DNA from 2 places in the Lysinibacillus sp. NPDC096418 genome. Region 2 is predicted to be linked to the other one. Evidence: a T-box and tRNA genes for the amino acid it is inferred to sense, from the RefSeq annotation. Region 2 holds a T-box; the other holds one or more tRNA genes.

Region 1 (10,391 bases), on a different contig from region 2:
ATCTTGGGATGGCACGGGCATTCCAAAATATTGCTCTGTTCGCACATATGTCGGTACTTGATAACCTGAAGCTAGGTCGTCATTCCTTAATGAATTCAGGTGTGTTTAGTGGTGGATTGTATGTAGGAAAAGCCTCGAACGAAGAGATTACGCATCGTAAGAAGGTTGAAGAAGTAATTGAGTTTCTAGAGCTACAAGATATTAGGCATACACCAGTAGGTACACTTCCTTATGGCTTACAAAAGCGAGTTGAGGTTGGTCGAGCATTAGCTTTAGGACCTGAATTGATCTTGTTAGACGAACCCATGGCAGGCATGAATAATGCAGAGAAGGACATGATGTCGAGTTTTATATTGGATATGCATGAAGTGATGGATACAACTGTAGTATTGATTGAGCACGATTTAGGCATTGTTATGAGCTTATCTGATCATATCGCAGTATTGGATTTTGGAAAACGGATTGGCTTTGGCACACCAAAGGAAATTCAACAAAATCCAGATGTCATTAAAGCGTATATTGGGGAAGAAACCGTTATTTAGGAGGGGGAAGAAAAGTAATGAGTGAAAAAACATTACCTACTCTTTTAGCAGAGCGAGCGAAAAGTGAAGCAAATACAGTTGCCCTAAGACAAAAATACCTTGGCATATGGAATGAAGTATCATGGGCTGATTATGAAAAAAATGTTGAATATTTAGCAATTGCCCTGTCCGAGCAATTTGGTTTTAAGAGTGGTGATAGATTAGCCATTATAGGTGAAAATCGTCCGCAATGGCTTTATGCACAATTAGCAGCACAAAGCTTAGGAGGCGTTTCGGTTGGCGTATATCAAGAATCGTTACCTGATCAGATTGAGTTTTATTTAAATGATTGTAAGGCACGTATTGTTATCGTAGAAGATCAGGAGCAGGTTGATAAATTACTTCAGGTCGAAGATAATTTACCACTAGTTGAGCATATTATTTATTACAATAAGCAGGGAATGCGTCACTATAAGAATGATAAACTACAAGACTTAGATAATCTATTAAGCGTAGGTACTGCTTTAGCAAAGGAAAATCCGAGCTTCTTTACTGAAAAAATGAGCCAGATTAGAGGGAATGACCCCGCTATTATTGCGTATAGCGCTGCGACGACGGGGCGACCAAAGGGGGCTATTCTGACACATTTTAACTTGATTGAGGCTGCTAAAAATCTAGCAAAAGTAGATGAAATGAAAAAGAATGACGACTACTTCTCATTTTTACCGCTTTCTTGGGTACATGAGCAAGTCGTTAGTATTGTTTTGCCATTAATGACTGGCGTAGTCGTGAATTTCCCGGAAAAATCACATACGGTTATGGGGGATTTACGAGAAATAGGCCCACAAACGTTGTTAGCTCCACCAAGAGTTTATCAATCGTTAATGTCGAATTTCAACATTCGCATAGAAGGGGCAGGTTGGTTCAAGCGTAAAGTTTACAAAGTCTTTCAAAAGTATGGTAACAAAAAGGCGCTTGCCACAATTGAGGGCAAGGCATTATCTGCGATGGATAAATTTATGTACTGGTTAGGTGATGCATTTATATTTAGTGCGATACGTGATCATTTAGGGTTGGCAAGGATAAAACGGGCGTACGTTGCAGGTGCGGCACTCCAATCAGATGCTTTTTATTTCTATCATAGTTTGGGTGTGAATTTGAAACAAACATATGGCGGAACTGAAGTCGCGGGGATTGCCTTTGTACAGCACGATAATGCTATTAAACCAGGAAGTTCGGGTGTGCCGATTCCGGATACAGAAGTTAAAGTAGAAGCGGATGGCACGATTTATATGAAAAACAATGCAATTTTTTCAGAATACTTGAATGAAGAGGATAAAAAGTTAGTTGTCGATGGTTGGATTTCATTGGGGGACAATGGCTATCTAGATGAAGATGGGCATCTTCATATTTTAGATAGACAAGAGGATGTTATTACAAATCAAGCGGGTGAGCCGGTTTATCCGAGATTAGTCGAAAATAATTTAAAGTCGAGCGTATATATTCAAGAGGCTGTTTGCTTCGGGAAAGATCGTCCTTATATGACGGCAATTGTTAACATCGATTTAAGTAATGTAGGTCGATGGGCAGACAAAAACCGCATTATATATACTGAATATTCTGACTTATCTAGAAATCCTAAAGTAGCTAAACTAATTGAACAAGAAGTAACAAAGTTGATGGGACAATTACCTCCACATATGAGGGTAATGAAATTCTCCATTTTACACAAACAATTTACGGCTGATCAGGGTGAACTAACTCGTACATTGAAAGTTCGTAGAAAGTTTGTAGAGGAAAAATACCATAAGCTAATGGAAGCCATGTATTCGGATTCTGAAGAAGTATCATTAAGCAGTTCAGAAGTTGAATCGTCGGGTGATGTTAGTTTGACTGTCATTCAGTTAGATATTAAACAGGAGGTGGCTTAAAATATGGTATTTTTCTCTCAAATGCTGATTAATGGAATCGTTGTTGGGAGTATTTATGGGCTAGTAGCACTGGGCTTCGTTTTAATCTACCGAGCAAGTGGTGCGTTAAATATGGCAAATGGCGAGTTTGTCATTATTGGGCCATACATTTGTTTAGTACTCATGACTGCTTACGACATACCATTTTTAGTCGCTTTACTTATTACACTCGTCTTTAGTGCAATACTTGGATTAGCTGTCGAGCGACTAGTCGTACGACCTATTCAAAATGCTCCTGTTATTTCAGTAATAATGGCGACGATTGGATTATCAAGTTTATTAGCTGGTGCAGTTCATATGATTTGGGGACATCAAACTCGTGTGTTTCCACCGATTTTCCCTCCTACGCCGGTTGAAATTGGTGGCGTAATCATTACACCAGTTTATTTATGGTCATTTGTTGTTGTTATTGCACTTCTTATTTTATTTTTACTATTCTTCAAGTTCTCGAAAATGGGAATTGCGATGCGTGCTGTAGCAGATGATCGTACGGCCGCATCATCAATGGGAATTAGTGTGAAGTATGTTTATGCAGCAACATGGACAATTGCAGCGGTAGTTGCGGCAATTGGTGGGGTATTACTTGGCAATATTAATGGCGTAAGTCCAACGATGTCAGCGATTGGTTTAACGGTGTTACCAGTAGTAATTTTGGGTGGTTTAGATAGCGTTTTGGGTGCAATCATCGGTGGCTTTATTATCGGAATATGCCAAAACCTAGCTGGTGGCTATCTTGATCCGCTAGTAGGTGGCGGTTTGAAGGATGTTGTACCTTTCATTATTGTTCTACTAATTTTAATGGTTAAACCACACGGGTTATTCGGAAGTCGAGGAATTGAGAGGGTGTGATGAATTGAGAAATCTATTTGTGAGAGAGTGTGGAAATTACAAAACATCTTATAGTGATGATATGAAACTGTTTGGCACTACCGGTGCGAAAGTACAAGCGTTACTTATTGTTGCAGCAATAGTACTTGTCCCAATGATAGCATCTAATTATTGGGTAGGCTTATTAACACTTTGTGCAATCGCATCCATTGGAGCAATTGGATTAAACATTCTAACGGGCTTCACAGGCCAAATTTCCATTGGGGTGGGCGCTTTCTTAGGTGTAGGTGGCTACGCATCAGCAATTTTGACTTCTACGTACGGCGTAAGTTTTTGGATTTCATTGCCACTAGCGGGGCTAATTACTGCGGTTGTTGGTGGTCTATTCGGAATTCCTTCACTACGTTTAAAAGGCTTATATTTAGCTATTGCGACGTTAGCTGCACAGATTATTATACTATTCGTCATTAGTAGATGGACAAGTGTAACTGGGGGAACTTCAGGTATGACACTAAGTCGTCCTGAGATAGGGTCATTTGCCTTAACAAGTAATACGTCGTACTTCTATTTGAGTATTGTTGTGTTAATTCTCACGATTCTATATGCAACAAATTTATTAAGAACGCGCGTAGGACGAGCTTTCTTAGCTGTTCGGGATCGTGATATTGCAGCGCAAATTATGGGCATCAACTTGTTCCAATATAAAGTTATGGCCTTTGCAATTAGTTCTTTTTTTGTAGGGATTTCAGGTGCTTTATTAGCACATTACACAATGATTGTAAGTCCAGAGTTGTACAACTTTCAAGTATCGATCGAATACTTGGCTATGGTTCTAATTGGAGGCTTAGGTAGTGTGTTTGGTTCGATTTTAGGGGCAGTATTTATTACCTTATTGCCTGTTGGATTAAGCACGATGGTTGATATTTTAACGGTTTACATGCCGGATTTATATCAAATTTTATCGGCCTTCAAAGAGTTTGTATTCGGTATTGTTATTATTCTGTTTTTAATTTTTGAACCAGGTGGTCTAGCTCATATTTGGTTAAATATGAAGAAGTACTTTAAGTTATGGCCGTTCTCTTATTAATAGAATTGACTGGGGAAAAATAAAAAATAATTAAAACAAAGACAAGGGGGAGTTAGTTTGAAAAACAACAAGTTATTATGGGCATTAATGGGGATTATGATGCTATTCGTTTTAGCAGCATGTTCAGGAGATGATTCAGAAGGAAGTTCTTCTGAGGGTTCTAAATCAGAATCAGCAGGTGGTGGAGGTAACCCGGATAATCGTACAGTAGTTATCGGTGGGATATATGATATTACTGGAGGAACTGGTGATGTGGGTACGCCTTATGCAGAAGGAGAAAAAGCGTACTTTGAGCATTTAGAAGCAAAGGGTGGCGTTGAAGGCTTAAACCTTAAATTAATAGGTAAAGACTATGCATATCAAATTCCAGAAGCGCAAAAAATCTATCAAGAGTTACGTGATAAAGAAAAAGTATCAGCAGTACTAGGTTGGGGAACGGGTGATACAGAGGCATTACGTCAGCAAGTTGGGACAGATCAACTTCCGTACTTCTCTGCTTCTTTCTCTGAAAATTTAAAGGATATTAAAGAAAGTCCATATAACTTCTTAATCGCGGCCTCATACTCAGATCAAGGCCGTACAATTTTACAATGGATTAAGGAAAACCACAAAGGTGACAACCCAACTGTAGCGTTATTATACAATGATAGTGCATTTGGTCGCTCACCAATTGAAGATATTAAAAAATACGGTAAAGAAATCGGTGTTGAAATTGTAGATGAGCAAGTAATTGATGTTAAAGCAACTGAGGCACAATCTCAATTATTAAATATGAAAAAGAAAAAACCTGACTATGCGATTATTAATCAAACTTGGTCTGCGACTGCAACAATTTTACGTGATGCAAAAACTTTAGGTCTTGATACGCAATTTATGGGTCTGAACTGGGCATCTGGTGAAGGTGTAATTGATATTGCTGGTAAGGATGTTACAGAAGGATACATTGGGATTTTATCTCACGCATTCCCATATGAAGATTTCCCAGGTATGGTAGAAGTAAAAGAATACTTAGATTCAAAAGGCAAAAAAGTTGAGGACATTAATCAAAAGTTCATTCAAGGTTGGATTGCTGCAAAAATTATGGTAGAAGGTGTTAAAATTGCAGCTGAGAAAAACCCAGAAGGCGACATTACAGGTGTACAAATTCGCGAAGGTCTTGAAACTTTAAATAACTTTGATTTAGGTGGATTAGCTGCACCTCTAACATTTACTTCCGATAACCATGCTGGTACAGAGCAGACACGTCTTGGTATTGTAAAAGACGGTAAGTGGGAGCAACTTACAGATTACAGAAGCTATAAGTAAACAACTGATACGAATAAACGGTAGACAAGCTCCTTAAAAGTAGGAGCTTTGTCTATATTGCAAGGGAAAAGGGGGACTTCTATGCTTCAGGTAAATAATGTGGAAGCGGTGTATTCGAAGATTATTTTGGCATTAAAAGGGATGTCCCTTCATGTGCCTGAGGGGAAAATTGTAGCATTGTTAGGTAGTAATGGAGCTGGCAAGTCCACAACATTAAAAGCCATTTCGGGATTGCTTTCTGGCGATGGTGGGCAAATTACGGATGGTACAATAGAGTTTCAAGGGAAAAAAATAAATGGTATTACGCCCGATGTACTTGTGAAGAATGGCATTTTCTTAAGTATAGAAGGGCGACGTGTGTTTAAAGATTTAACGGTTGAGGAAAACTTAATTGCAGGGGCATATACACGTAAAGATCGTTCGAATATTAAAGGAGATATTGAGAAAATTTATGGTTATTTCCCAAAGCTTCGAGCATTAGCACCAAGAAAAGCAGGGTTCCTTTCAGGTGGTGAACAGCAAATGTTAGCAATAGGTCGTGGAATTATGGCCAAGCCGAAATTGCTGTTACTAGATGAGCCTTCTCTAGGAATTGCACCATTACTTGTAAAAGAAATTTTCCAAAATATAAAAAAGATTAACCAAGAGGAAGGCACTTCTATATTAGTAGTAGAACAAAATGCCAATGTTGCATTATCTATTGCTGATTATGGTTATATTATGGAAAGTGGACGAGTTGTCATGCAAGGTGATCCTGCAACATTGCTATCTGATAAAGACATTAGTGAGCACTATTTAGGGATTGGTAAAGAAGGAGAGAAGAATTATAAAGAAGGAAAAATATTTAGACGTCGCCAAAGAATTGTCTGGTAACCCACGTCTTAATATTTTTGAGTTATAATTAGGCTGCTTATGACCGGATTAGACAGGTTTAAGTAGTCTAGTTTTTGTGTACACGCTTTTAATTAACAAAAAAGAAGATGAAAAAATTATTCACATTATATAGGAAGAAAAGCGTGGAATATTCCAATTAAAAAGTTTAGCAGAAAAAACTTTTTAAAAAGGGTTGCATTAGTGAAAAAAAGCTGATAATATAAGTCTTGTCCTGTTAAAGACAGCAAATAATTAAACGAACGGCCCCTTGGTCAAGCGGTTAAGACACCGCCCTTTCACGGCGGTAACACGGGTTCGAATCCCGTAGGGGTCACCAATTTTTATTAGCATTGTAGTAATGCAAAGGCCTAAAAGAATAAATAAACTGTTAAGAAATAACACCTGTTTTTATGGAGGATTAGCTCAGCTGGGAGAGCATCTGCCTTACAAGCAGAGGGTCGGCGGTTCGAGCCCGTCATCCTCCACCATATAGTGTTTATTTCGGAGGGGTAGCGAAGTGGCTAAACGCGGCGGACTGTAAATCCGCTCCTTAGGGTTCGGCGGTTCGAATCCGTCCCCCTCCACCAGTTTTATTTAGAATGTTTGGGGTATAGCCAAGCGGTAAGGCAACGGATTTTGATTCCGTCATGCCCTGGTTCGAATCCAGGTACCCCAGCCATTTTCTTTTATGAGCCATTAGCTCAGTTGGTAGAGCATCTGACTTTTAATCAGAGGGTCGAAGGTTCGAGTCCTTCATGGCTCACTTTTATATAAAATATTCAAAAGTGTATCATTAACTACAAATACAAATCTCTTACTGAAAACAGTAAGGGGTTTTTTTTCGCTTATAAATGTCAGAGTAATAAACTGAAGGGAATTTGTTCCTTTATCTGAATACTACTTTGGATAAATATTCATAATCATGGAGAGTTGAGCCAATTGTGTTATAGGCTTTACAATAAGTGTACAACACAGAGGGGGTATAGAATGGTGAATAAAAAAACTATCTCTATTATTGGTGTACCTACAGATTATGGGCAGGCACGACGTGGGGTGGATATGGGACCAAGTGCAATTAGATATGCGGGTGTTGTGGAACGTCTCGAGGCAATTGGGCATACGGTCCAAGATCAAGGAGATATTCGTGCTAGCCAGAAGCGGGAAAAAGCAACAATTGATATGCGACTATTAAATTTAGAAGAAGTTATAGATGTGAGTACTTCTTTAGCAAACCGTGTTCATGAGGCTGTAACTGAAAAAAAATTTCCGCTAGTACTTGGTGGTGATCATAGCATAGCGATTGGCACGCTTGCTGGACTTGGTGATCATTTTAAAAATCTAGGAGTTATATGGTTCGATGCACATGCAGATTTAAATACGCCAGATACAACACCATCTGGCAATATTCACGGGATGCCACTTGCAGTTAGTATTGGTATTGGTCATGAACGTCTTGTACAAATTCGTAAATATGCCCCGAAGATTAAGCCTGAAAATGTCATTATCATTGGAGCGCGCTCTGTGGATCCGGGCGAACGGGAGCTTATTCGTGAACTAGGGATTAAAGTATACACAATGCATGAAATTGACCGCCTTGGGATGGCACTTGTAATGGAGGAAGCGATATCTTATTTAAAGGGGCTTGCAGTAGATGGCTTACACTTGTCCCTTGATTTAGATGGGCTGGATCCGCTGTACACACCGGGTGTTGGAACACCGGTGCCTGGTGGAATGACCTATAGAGAAGGGCATTTGGCTATGGAAATGATTCAAGAGTCGGGTATGTTGACGTCAGCTGAATTTGTAGAAGTAAATCCAATTTTAGATGAGAAAAATAAAACGGCGGACGTAGCGGTAGAGCTTATGGGGTCACTATTCGGGGAGACACTAGTTTAAATGAAATTGTAAAATAATTGCTTTCATCAATGATACAATAAAAATCTTTTGTTATAATTAAAATTAGAATGAAACTTTTCTAAACGTTAAGTCGTATAGTATAAGACAGTTGTAAAGGTGGAGAAGTCAACACAATGGATGCGTTAGTAAACAAAAGAATAAAACAAGTGCTAAAAGGCGATCAAAACGCATTTGCCGATATTGTGAGTCTCTATCAGCACAAACTGTACCAAGTATGCTATCGTATGCTAGGCAATAAACAAGAGGCCGAGGATATAGCGCAAGAGGCGTTTGTTCGTGCATATATGAATTTGCATACTTTTGACCAAAAAAGAAAATTCTCGACGTGGCTGTATCGTATAGCGACGAACCTTTGCATCGACCGTATTCGAAAGAAAAAGCCTGATTATTATTTAGATGCGGAGATCTCTGGTACGGAAGGGCTTGATATGTATTCACAAATCGCTGCAGAGGATCAGTTACCAGAAGAGACGCTTGAACAAATGGAGTTACAAGAGCGTATTCAATATGAAATAGGTCGTTTACCTGATAAATATCGCTCAGTCATAGTATTAAAATATATCGAAGAATTATCGTTGCAAGAGATTAGTGAGATTTTAGATATGCCTCTTGGAACAGTAAAAACAAGAATTCACCGCGGTCGTGAAGCATTACGGAAACAATTAAACAATCTGTAGGAGGGGAAGCGTCATGAATATTTGTCCAGAGCATATTATAGAATATATGCATGATTATTTAGACGGTGACATTAGTCGTGAGCATGAGCAAGAGTTAAAGCAACATTTGCATACGTGCGTCGATTGCAAGCAACTTATGCATGAATTAAGTGAAACAATCGCCTTTGTGAAGAGTGCTTCCCATATTACAGCACCTCCGCATTTTGAATCAGCAGTGATGGCTCGCTTACCGAAACCGAAAAATCGCGTAGGTATGCAAAAATGGATTCGTCGCCATCCGATGTTCGTGGCAGCAGCAGTATTTTGCTTGTTTATGAGTGCAACTTTACTTGGAAGCTTTAGAAATGATCAGCATTTTTCTGTGACAAAACAGCCGAATTTAGTCGTCGAAGGTCAAACGGTTATTGTGCCAAAAGGTGAAATTGTAAAGGGTGATATAGTTGTAAAAAACGGTGATTTAGTCGTTGAAGGTGAAGTAGATGGTAATGTAACGGTCATTAATGGTCAATACATGGCATCATCAGCTGTTGTTACAGGCCAAATCGAAGAAATCGACCAAGCCTTTGAATGGCTTTGGTATACAATTAAAAACTCTGTCAAAGATGCGTGGACATTCGCAGATGAAGAGGAAACTAAATAATACTTTGGTACGTCCTACAAGATAGCACGTATGAGAGGTTTTCAAAGTCTACTCTTTTGGGTGGACTTTTTTCTTGAAAAAAGTTACATTTGATAAGAATATGCTATACTTAGAGTGTATGGATTCGCAATGAAAAGTGGGGGATGCCACGTGCAAATTATCGAGCAATTCACGGATTTAACGCCAGTGAATATTGTTATTAACTTTTTAGATGTACTGCTGGTGTGGTACGTTATTTATAAAATTTTAACCCTCATTAAAGGTACGAAAGCAGTTCAATTATTAAAAGGGATATTTGTTATTATTATTGCGCGCATCGTAACAGATTTTATAGGGTTACAGACATTAGGTTGGATGCTAGAACAAGTAATTACCTTTGGTTTCTTAGCGATTATAATTATTTTCCAACCAGAAATTCGTCGAGGTCTTGAACAAATCGGGCGAGGAAAGCTATTCCAACGCTCAACTAGTCAGGAAGAAGAAGAAGAAACAAGGCTTATTGAGTCAGTGAAGAAATCTGTCAGTTATATGGCGAAACGTCGTATTGGTGCACTGATTTCCATTGAAAAAGAA
Region 2 (10,391 bases):
TTTAAAATATCATACTATACAAAAAGACCTATTTCAATAGATTTATTTCATTACAAATCACACAAATAGCAAAAAACAGCGAATGACCAAAAATGTCATCCGCTGCAATAAATTAATTACATATTTTTCAGTTCTTCTAAACGTTTTAGTACTAACGCATGTTTGCTTTCATAATCTGCTAATTTCTCACGTTCAGCATTTACTAAAGCTTCTGGAGCTTTTGAGACAAATTTTTCGTTTGAAAGCTTTCCAGACACTAACTTAACTTCTTTTGCCCATTTTTCTAACTCTTTTTCAAGACGAGCAATTTCTTCTTCTAAGTTAATGAGGCCGACTAGAGGTAAGAATAGCTCTGCTCCCGTTACAACAGCTGTCATTGATTGACCTGGTGCTTCTAAGCCTTCACCAATCGTTAACGTTTCAGGGTTACAGAATTTTTCTAAATACGCTTTATTTGCTTCAAGTACACTTACAGTCGCAGCATCTTTTGCTGAAATGAATAATGGTACTTTTTTGCTCATAGGTGTATTTACTTCCGCACGAATATTACGTACCGAACGTATAATATCCATAAGCAATTTCATATTATCCGCTTCTTCTGCGAAGTGTAAGTCATCACGAACTGTTGGCCATGCTGCCACTGTAATAGACTCACCTTCGTGTGGTAAGTGTTGCCAAATTTCTTCCGTAATAAATGGCATGAATGGGTGTAATAAACGCATCGTTTGATCTAACACGTACGCTAAAATTGAACGCGTCGTTTTCTTCGCGGCTTCATCATCACCATTCATTGGTAATTTCGCCATTTCGATATACCAAGAACAGAAATCATCCCAAATGAAGTTATATAGCTCACGGCCCACTTCACCAAACTCATAACGTTCTGCTAAAAAAGTAACGCGTTCGATTGTTTCATTTAGACGAGTTAAAATCCACTTATCTGCAACAGATTTTTCACCAGTTAAGTCGATTTCATCATATGTCATGCCGTCCATGTTCATTAATGCGAAACGAGAGGCATTCCAAATTTTATTGGCAAAGTTCCATACCGACTCTACTTTTTCTGTTGTGTAGCGTAAATCTTGACCCGGTGATGAACCTGTTGCTAAGAAGTAACGCAGTGAGTCAGCGCCGTATTGTTCGATCACATCCATTGGATCTACACCATTACCAAGTGATTTACTCATTTTACGACCTTCGCCATCACGTACTAAACCGTGAATTAATACATCTTTGAATGGCCGTTCACCCGTAAATTCAAGCCCTTGGAAAATCATACGTGATACCCAGAAGAAAATAATGTCATACCCAGTTACAAGCGTACTTGTAGGGTAATAGCGTTTGAACTCTTCGCTTGCTTCATCTGGCCAACCCATAGTTGAAAATGGCCATAATGCAGATGAGAACCAAGTATCAAGAACGTCTTCATCTTGCGTCCAGTTATCAGCGTCAGCTGGCGCTTCTTTTCCAACGTAAATTTCACCTGTTTCATTGTGATACCATGCTGGGATTTGGTGACCCCACCATAATTGACGAGAAATACACCAGTCGCGAATGTTTTCCATCCAACGAGAATATGTGTTTTCAAAACGAGAAGGTACAAAGTTTACTTTGCCTTCCTCATCTTTTTGAAGTTCAAGGGAAGCATCTGCAAGTGGTTGCATTTTAACGAACCATTGTGCTGAAAGGTAAGGTTCTACTACTGCGTCAGTACGTTCAGAGTGACCTACAGAATGCATATGTTCTTCGATTTTAATTAACACGCCAGCTTCTTGTAAATCAGCAACGATTTGTTTGCGGCATTCAAAACGATCCATACCGTTATATTTGCCCGCAAGCTCATTCATTGTGCCATCTTCGTTCATTACTAAAATACGTTCTAAATTATGACGATTACCAACTTCAAAGTCGTTCGGATCATGCGCTGGTGTCATTTTTACAACACCCGTACCAAATTCCATATCTACATATTCATCAGCAACAATTGGAATTTCACGGCCTACGATTGGTAAAATAATTGTTTTACCAATTAAGTCTTGATAGCGTTCATCTTTCGGGTGAACAGCTACACCAGAGTCACCAAGCATCGTTTCAGGACGTGTTGTAGCTACTTCTACGTATCCTGATCCATCTGCTAATGGGTACTTCATGTGGTAGAAAGCACCTTGAACATCTTTATAAATTACTTCGATATCTGAAAGGGCAGTTTTTGCAGCTGGATCCCAGTTAATAATACGTTCCCCACGATAGATTAAACCTTTTTCATAAAGTTGAATGAATACTGTTTTTACTGCATCTGAAAGACCTTTATCTAATGTGAAACGTTCACGAGAATAATCAAGACCAAGACCTAACTTTGCCCATTGTTCACGAATATGTCCAGCATACTCTTCTTTCCATTCCATTGTTTTTTCAAGAAATTTTTCGCGTCCTAAATCATAACGAGAAATATTATCTTCACGAAGTTTTGCTTCTACTTTCGCTTGTGTTGCAATACCCGCATGGTCCATACCTGGTAACCATAGCGCATCATACCCTTGCATGCGTTTCATACGGATTAAAATATCTTGTAATGTTGTATCCCACGCGTGACCAAGGTGTAATTTCCCTGTTACGTTCGGCGGTGGAATAACGATTGAATATGGTTCTTTTCCGCTTTCAGGTTTCGCCTCGAAAAACTTACCTTGTAGCCACCATTCATAACGACCTGTTTCAATCGACTGTGGATCATACTTTGTTGGCATTGAAATGTTTTCTGTCATTTTCGTTCCTCCTATTTTGGACAAATAAAAAAACTCCTAACGTCTATAAAAGGACGAAGGAGTTTTAAGTTCGCGGTACCACCTTTAATTCCGAGCTAGTTTAAAGTCCAGTGCCTACAATAGCACTTAAACAAAACCGATTCTCGGCTCTCAATTCGATAACGGTGTTTAACCGGCTCTAACTACTATCAGTTCACTAAAGCTGCTCTTGGGCTACCTTCAATTGTGCACAAATGGAAACTTTACAGCTACCGTTTCCTCTCTATAAAATGCGCGGGCAATTTACTCTTCCCTTTCCATGCATCGCTATTTAACTTCCAACATTGTACCGCAATAGCACGCATTTTTTCAAGTAGTTTAGTTATTTTCAACTAGTAGCTTAGAAAGGAAGTGAAATTTCATATGCGACGTAAATACAATCCCTGGTTTTTACCACCTTGGCTACGACAAATTCGTTTTTACTGCCGAACAATCATTTTACCAATTTGTGCTTTCCAATTTGTACGTGTCATAATCATTCCAACTACTGGAGATTTTATAATTTTATTATTATTGTTGCTTCTTTTCTATTTACTAATGAACGATATCATTTGACGGGCGTACTTTCAACAATGTGTAATTCTCTTCTAAATCCCAAATCATTGATGGTGCCTCTTGCTCCCATGAGCTAGACTCACGAATAACAATTTGATTCGTAGATTCTTTTGCTAGCATAATTTGCTCTTCAACTACCAGTACAACTTCTTCAGCAACAGGTTCAGCAACAGGTTCAGGTGGTGCCTCAACAATATGGGCCACCGCTATTACTTGCTCCGGTTCACTAAATGTACTCGCGATCGTCCATTCTAGCTGACATGTTTGGTTATTGAGTGAAGGTCGAATGTCTTTCACCATTAAACTATCAATAGATGCATCTTTCGGTAAATCCACATGTAAAGGAACCGCATACTCAAAATAGCCGGTATCTCCTTGAAGATCAAGTGCATCTATTTTCACCAAATCATCTGAATCCATCATTGCATGTTCTTCTTGGAAATCAAAACGTACATGTGCTGTCACATGATAAATACCAATTAACCGCAATGAATCATCTAATTGTTGAGCTTGCCATTGAGGTGTAATCTGCACAGCAGCAATTTCTGTTGGGCAACCATATCCAGGAAAACAAAATGTCTCACTCATATTCCAAGTTTTATGTTCGATAATATTCCCTCCCATGCATTATATGTTGTTTTAAAGAAGGGTATGACAGCAAAAAAAGAGGTGTCTCAGGGTTTGAGACACCTCCATGTTTTAAGCATGTAATGATTTAATTTTATTCGCTACACGATCTGTCAGCATTTGTGTTGCTTTTGGTACGATTGGCTTAAAGATTGGGTTTAAGATAGGACCTGCTAAGCCCCCTGCAGTCACCTCTAAATAACCTGTCATACGTGTATTGTTCTCATCAATACTTTCTGCTAGGAAATAGCCATTCCCAGTGAAATTATCAGAAAGTCCTTTTAAGTTAAACGTTACTTTAGAAGGAGCAGACCATTCTAAAATATCAATCTCTACTTCTACCGTTTTCTTCAATACACCGACATTACCTTTAAATGTCCATGTAGACTGTTTGTCGTTAATCATCGTATGCGCATTATAACCTGGGACAAGCTTTGCCCATTTCTCCATATCACTGACGAAATCCCATACGTTTTCAATCGCTACGGGTACTTCTACTATATGTGTGCCTGTTGCCATATCAATTCACTACTTTCTTTTATGAATAGCTATATTATAAACGATTTTGCTTACAAAATGCTTATGAGAATAGTTGTATTTATGACGAATAAAATTTAGCAGACAGGTTTCGAAACATACGCTAATATTAAGGAAGTACCAGTAGGTCTCTATAAAACTCTTAAAAAAGACAATTATTAAACAAAACATATGACCGTAGCCCATTTCGCTTCCTAATAAGGACTTTTTTAATACTTTCTATGTTATTACAAATTGAGTTACCTTTTTCATCATGCTAGTAAAAACAACTCTATTTTATTGGAATTGTTACTATCGCGGATTGCTCTACTTTCATGTCTGGTGTATTTGCTATTGTATGAACTAAAGGTTTTCCTGCATTTGCTTGGAACGTCAATTGATATTCATTCGGGCCAATTGGATTTAATATTTGGGTCGTCAAGCTTTCGCCTGATTCGACTTCAATCTCTAAAAAATTTGGCATCAGTACATCATTATAAGGAAAATCACTGTCCACATAGAAAGTCATTGTAGCTTCAGACCCCTTATGTTCTACATTTGTGATGACGATATCTCCCATCTTACCTTGTGAAATTCTCTGTGGAAATTTATCTGCAAGTGGCACTATAATATCTTCTCGTTCATGGTAAAAAGGGACGAAATAATAAAGAATTTTTAATTCTGTTATTTCTTCACTTAACGGCCCCAATAGATAAGTATAAGTGACCCCATTTTCATCACCACTCCCAGACTTGTCCAACACTCTGATAGGTGTACCATTTTGATCCGTTACCGTTTCAAAAAGAACCCGCTCTTCTGAGAATATTTTTTCCATTAACGCGTCAAACTTTACGTTCAATTTTGTTGTAGTAGTAGATGTTTCGAGATGATCTACCGTAAAAGATATACCATCGATTTCACCTGTTTGTCCTGTAGCTAAAGTTTTGATATTATTTTTCACCTTTTGGATTGGCGTCCTATAAACCCATTTGGCCGTCGGATCATCTATTTGATGAATATTAAATGTAAGATCGAAAGCATCAGGTAAATTATCTGGCATTCTAGTTTCCCAGACTCCGCGGAAGACATCATTATTTTCTAAAATTCGCATACTTGATCCCGCATTAATTTCCTTCCCATCAACATGTATACTTGAAGCATACTTACCTTCATAACTTGGCATTGAAAAGATTACATCAAGGCGTGCACCATCGTATACAATTTCTTCAACTGTAATTGGTAGGCCATTACTTACAACTGTCTCATTCAAAGTAACTTTATTGTCATCTGATAAAGCATTAAGTAATCCCTCATCATACTTTTCAATGTCATACATAAAACCAATTAAAGGAACGTCAGCTAAAACATTCGCCATTTTCGGTGAAATAAAGCCAGATCCTAGAACAAGGCCCCCTGTAGCTACGACTAAAAGCATTGCCATTGCAAATGATTTTTTCTGCTTTTTCTTTTTATGTTGCATCCCTTTTTCAATCACTTGATCTAGTTTTTCTAACGGCACATCGATGTCATCAATTGTCTTTTTTATATTGTTCTCCATAAAACTCGCCTCCTCTATTAAAATATTTTTTCAATTGTTGGATCCCCCTATGTACATTTGTTTTGACAGTTCCTTCTGGGCATTCTAGTAAATCAGCAATATTCTTCGTTGGAAGATCTCGATAATATTTTAATAAAATCACCGTTTTGTATTTCTCATCAAGCTGTTCAATCGCTTGAAGTAAATCTAATTTTTCATCGTAAGAAGATTCTTGTCCTCTCTCTGGTAGCTGCTCCTGCATCAGTAAATTTTTTTTGTTTTTGCGTAACATTTCAAGGGCTGTATTAATTAAAATCTTCATCAGCCATGTCGCAAAATACTGCTCTTCTTTTACCGTATGGATATTGGCATATGCCTTTGCCACTGTTTCCTGCACAACATCTAGCGCATCATTTTCATTTCTCATGTAAATGTAAGCCATCTTGTATAGCTTTACTTTCTCATCCTGAAGCAGTTTTAAAAATGCTTGATTATTGCCCTTCTTTGCCTTCGCTAATAATGACATCGCTAACAAGTTTGTCACCACCCTTTCTGTTTATCTATAAGTTAGATGAACAACTTATCCAAATCGTTTCAAATAAAATAAAAACGTCGAACTTTTATCGTCCAACGTTTTTATAGAAAAGTCATTAAATTATGTATCTCAAAAAATAAGCATCGTAATTTCCCTAAAGCTTTGATACCAATGTATTCAACTGCTCTCGGTTGATTTCACCCTGAATTCTGTATTGAACAATCCCATCCGAATCAATAATTAATGTTGTTGGATAACCAATAATTTCAAATGATTTTTGTAAGGTACCTTTCTTATCTAAAAAAATGGGAAACTTTATATTATACTGATCCGCAAATTTTTCTACAGATTCAACACCTTTTTCTTTAGAAGTCATATTAACCGTGAGGAATTCCACATTCTTTGGCTTTTTCTTATAAAATTTATTTAAGTCAGGAGCCTCATCTATACAAGGGCCACACCATGATGCCCAAAAGTTTAATACAAGAATTTTACCTTTGTAATCCTTCAATGTTGTTTCAGAATGATCTAAGCCGATGAGTTTGGTTTCATATGCAATACGCTCCGTCCCATCTTCATTTTTAATCAGAGCATTTATTGTTTGGTTATTTGTAAACCCATTTTTTACGACAATTCCTATCAAAGTAATAATTAGTACCAGCGAAATGATTAAACTAATCTTTTTATTAACCTTCATAACCTACCCCTTCATTCTATATTTTTATTAAAATAGAAATTTTTGCATATACATAACAATACTATTCTTTTCACAATATAGAAAGATAAATTAGGGATAAATTAGGTTTATTACCAAAAGTGTGGAATCTCATTTAGTTAAAGAATTTATCGATTTTAAAATGCGTGTTCATTGGAGTGAAGGCTGGCGAGTGTAGCTGACGGCATTCACCTTTCGCTGCAGGGCAACGCTTCCTGCGGCATTAGCGTCCCAGATGAGACCCTGTAGCAAGGCTAAAAACGGAACATCCTGTGACAATTTATCTGCACGAAAGCGAAGGACAGCCGCACACACCTTCGTGACCAACATCATGTTGGCCCGAAGCTGGCACATTGGAGGTTCCTCGGAAAGTGCCCAACCGGAACGGAACCCAAGCTATGGTGGTAAGCTGAGTTATTAACAACTATAAAAAAAGATAAAAGCCACCCCTAATGGATGGCTTTCTAGCTATAGATATATTAGCGTGCTAATTGTGCAAATACTTTATGGAATGCTTCCACTGTTTGCGCGATATGCTCTTCTGTATGTGCTGTTGAGATGAATAACCCTTCAAATTGTGAAGGTGGTAGGAAAATACCTTCTCCCGCCATTAAACGGAAATACTCAGCAAACAATTGTAGATCGGAAGTTTTTGCAGAAGCAAAGTCGATAACATCTTCATTTGTGAAGAAGAAGCCAATCATTGAGCCTGCACGGTTAACTGTATGCGGGATATTATATTTCGTTGCTGCCGCACGGAAACCTTCTTCTAATTGATCTCCTAGTTTTTTGAAGTATTCATAAGAACCTGCATCTAAACGACTTAACGTTTCATAACCAGCTGTCATAGCAAGTGGATTCCCTGAAAGTGTACCTGCTTGGTAAATAGGACCTGCCGGCGCAACTTGCTCCATAATTTCTTTTTTACCTGCGAATGCACCTACTGGAAGGCCACCACCAATTACTTTACCTAAACAAGTCATATCTGGCTCGATACCGAAGTAACCTTGTGCGCAACCATAGTCTACACGGAATCCTGTCATTACTTCATCGAAGATTAAAATCGTTCCGTATTCTTTTGTTAAGTCACGCAAGCCTTGTAAAAATTCTGGCTGCGGTGGAACAACACCCATATTCCCTGCAACTGGCTCAACGATCACTGCTGCAAGTTCTGAACCGAAGTTTTCAAAGACAGCTTTAACAGATGTTAGATCGTTATATGCGACTGTTAACGTATTTTTCGCGATATCTGCAGGTACTCCAGGGCTATCTGGTAAACCTAGTGTTGCGACACCTGAACCCGCCTTAATCAGTAGTGAATCACCGTGGCCATGGTAAGAACCTTCGAACTTTAAGATTTTGTCGCGTCCTGTAACACCACGTGCGACACGTAGAGCAGACATTGTCGCTTCTGTCCCTGAAGACACAAAACGAATCATATCCATTGCAGGTAAACGATCTAATACTAATTTTGCTAATCTATTTTCAGTATAGCTTGGCGCACCGAATGATGAACCCTTCGCCGCAGTTTCAGCAATAGCTTGAACAACCTCTGGATGCGAATGTCCTAAAATAAGTGGACCCCATGATAATACATAGTCAATATAGTCATTACCATCAATATCTTTAATGATTGCACCTTGTCCTGACTCCATGAAGATTGGGTCCATATTTACAGATTTGAATGCACGTACTGGACTACTAACACCACCAGGCATTAATTGTACTGCTTCAGCGTATGCTTGTTTTGATTTTTCGTAAGAACGAGCCATTTATTTCTCCTCCAACCAGCGTGCTGCATCTTTTGCATGATACGTAATGATTAAGTCTGAACCTGCACGTTTCATACCTAGTAATGTTTCAAGCACAACTTTTTTCTCATCAATCCAGCCGTTAATTGCGGCTGCTTTCACCATTGCATACTCGCCTGATACGTTGTACGCAACGATTGGTAATGTGAAGTTATTTTTTACATCACGAATAATATCTAAGTAGCTAAGTGCAGGCTTTACAATTAAGAAATCAGCACCTTCAGCTACATCAGATTCCGCCTCACGGAATGCCTCTAGACGATTCGATGGGTCCATTTGATACGACTGACGGTCACCAAACTGTGGTGCACCATCAGCCGCATCACGGAATGGTCCGTAATAGCTTGAAGCATATTTCACCGCATAAGACATAATTGGTATATGTTCAAATCCAGCTGCATCTAATCCTGCACGAATAGCTGTAACGAAACCATCCATCATATTCGATGGCGCAATAATATCAGCACCAGCTTGTGCTTGAGATATTGCTGTACGTGCAAGCAAATCTAATGAAGGGTCATTTAAAATTTGCTCTCCTTCAATGACACCACAATGTCCGTGGTCTGTATACTCACATAGACAAGTATCTGCAATAACTAGAAGTTCTGGGTGACGTTCCTTAACTAGACGTGTAGCCTCTTGCACAATACCATGGTCATGGTAGGCACCTGTACCGACAGCATCCTTTTCCGCAGGTAAACCAAATAAAATGACAGCAGGAATACCTAAAGCAACGACTTCATCGATTTCTGCTCCTAAGTTATCTAATGAAAATTGAAACACACCTGGCATTGAAGACACTTCATTTTTAATATCTTCGCCTTCAATGACAAAAATCGGATAAATAAGATCTTCTTTGTGTAAGTATGTTTCTTTTACCATGGCGCGCATTGCAGCATTCGCGCGCAGACGACGATGTCTTTGAAATTGTAATTGAGTCATGTTCTCTGTTCCTCTACTTTCATTAATTCCTCTAGTACAGCCTGCATCGTATATACACTTGGTTTCACATCTACTTTAGCGCCATGATTGGTAATCGCCGCTTCCGTGATATGACCAATTGCAGCAACACGAACCGCTTCCCAGCCAACAATAGATGCAACATCTAATGCGTAAACATCCACCGCTGATGGACTTGCAAAGATAACCGTAACATCCTTGTTTTCACGAATACAATTAATAATAATTTGCTTGTGATCATGTCTTTCAAGTGTTTCGTAAATCGTCCATTCCTTTAACTCAAATGGCAAGCCATCCTTTAATGTTTTCTTCGCTTTTTCACCACGAATAAACA

The links. A T-box is a leader RNA that pairs with one kind of tRNA and senses whether it is charged. The one in region 2 lies ahead of ACIQZG_RS01275 (valine--tRNA ligase), so its partner is inferred to be a tRNA-Val.
Region 1: it encodes a tRNA-Val, which carries the amino acid that the T-box ahead of ACIQZG_RS01275 (valine--tRNA ligase) is inferred to sense. The anticodon was not compared.

The regions. Positions count from the first base shown of each region.
Region 1 covers NZ_JBIWEY010000004.1:168,477-178,867, reverse strand. Annotated here, with positions in the region: gene ACIQZG_RS06455 (ABC transporter ATP-binding protein) at 1-542, shown strand, start outside; gene ACIQZG_RS06450 (AMP-binding protein) at 560-2,452, shown strand; gene ACIQZG_RS06445 (branched-chain amino acid ABC transporter permease) at 2,456-3,340, shown strand; gene ACIQZG_RS06440 (branched-chain amino acid ABC transporter permease) at 3,345-4,406, shown strand; gene ACIQZG_RS06435 (ABC transporter substrate-binding protein) at 4,464-5,711, shown strand; gene ACIQZG_RS06430 (ABC transporter ATP-binding protein) at 5,793-6,584, shown strand; tRNA gene ACIQZG_RS06425 (tRNA-Glu) at 6,847-6,921, shown strand; tRNA gene ACIQZG_RS06420 (tRNA-Val) at 6,997-7,072, shown strand; tRNA gene ACIQZG_RS06415 (tRNA-Tyr) at 7,088-7,171, shown strand; tRNA gene ACIQZG_RS06410 (tRNA-Gln) at 7,189-7,263, shown strand; tRNA gene ACIQZG_RS06405 (tRNA-Lys) at 7,275-7,347, shown strand; gene rocF (arginase) at 7,575-8,480, shown strand; gene sigW (RNA polymerase sigma factor SigW) at 8,615-9,178, shown strand; gene ACIQZG_RS06390 (zf-HC2 domain-containing protein) at 9,192-9,818, shown strand; gene cdaA (diadenylate cyclase CdaA) at 9,969-10,391, shown strand, end outside.
Region 2 covers NZ_JBIWEY010000001.1:264,140-274,530, forward strand. Annotated here, with positions in the region: gene ACIQZG_RS01275 (valine--tRNA ligase) at 117-2,762, opposite strand; T-box leader at 2,809-3,070, opposite strand; gene ACIQZG_RS01280 (valyl-tRNA synthetase) at 3,336-3,944, opposite strand; gene ACIQZG_RS01285 (SRPBCC family protein) at 4,056-4,502, opposite strand; gene ACIQZG_RS01290 (DUF4179 domain-containing protein) at 4,792-6,057, opposite strand; gene ACIQZG_RS01295 (sigma-70 family RNA polymerase sigma factor) at 6,029-6,562, opposite strand; gene ACIQZG_RS01300 (TlpA family protein disulfide reductase) at 6,726-7,268, opposite strand; gene hemL (glutamate-1-semialdehyde 2,1-aminomutase) at 7,766-9,058, opposite strand; gene hemB (porphobilinogen synthase) at 9,059-10,039, opposite strand; gene ACIQZG_RS01315 (uroporphyrinogen-III synthase) at 10,036-10,391, opposite strand, start outside.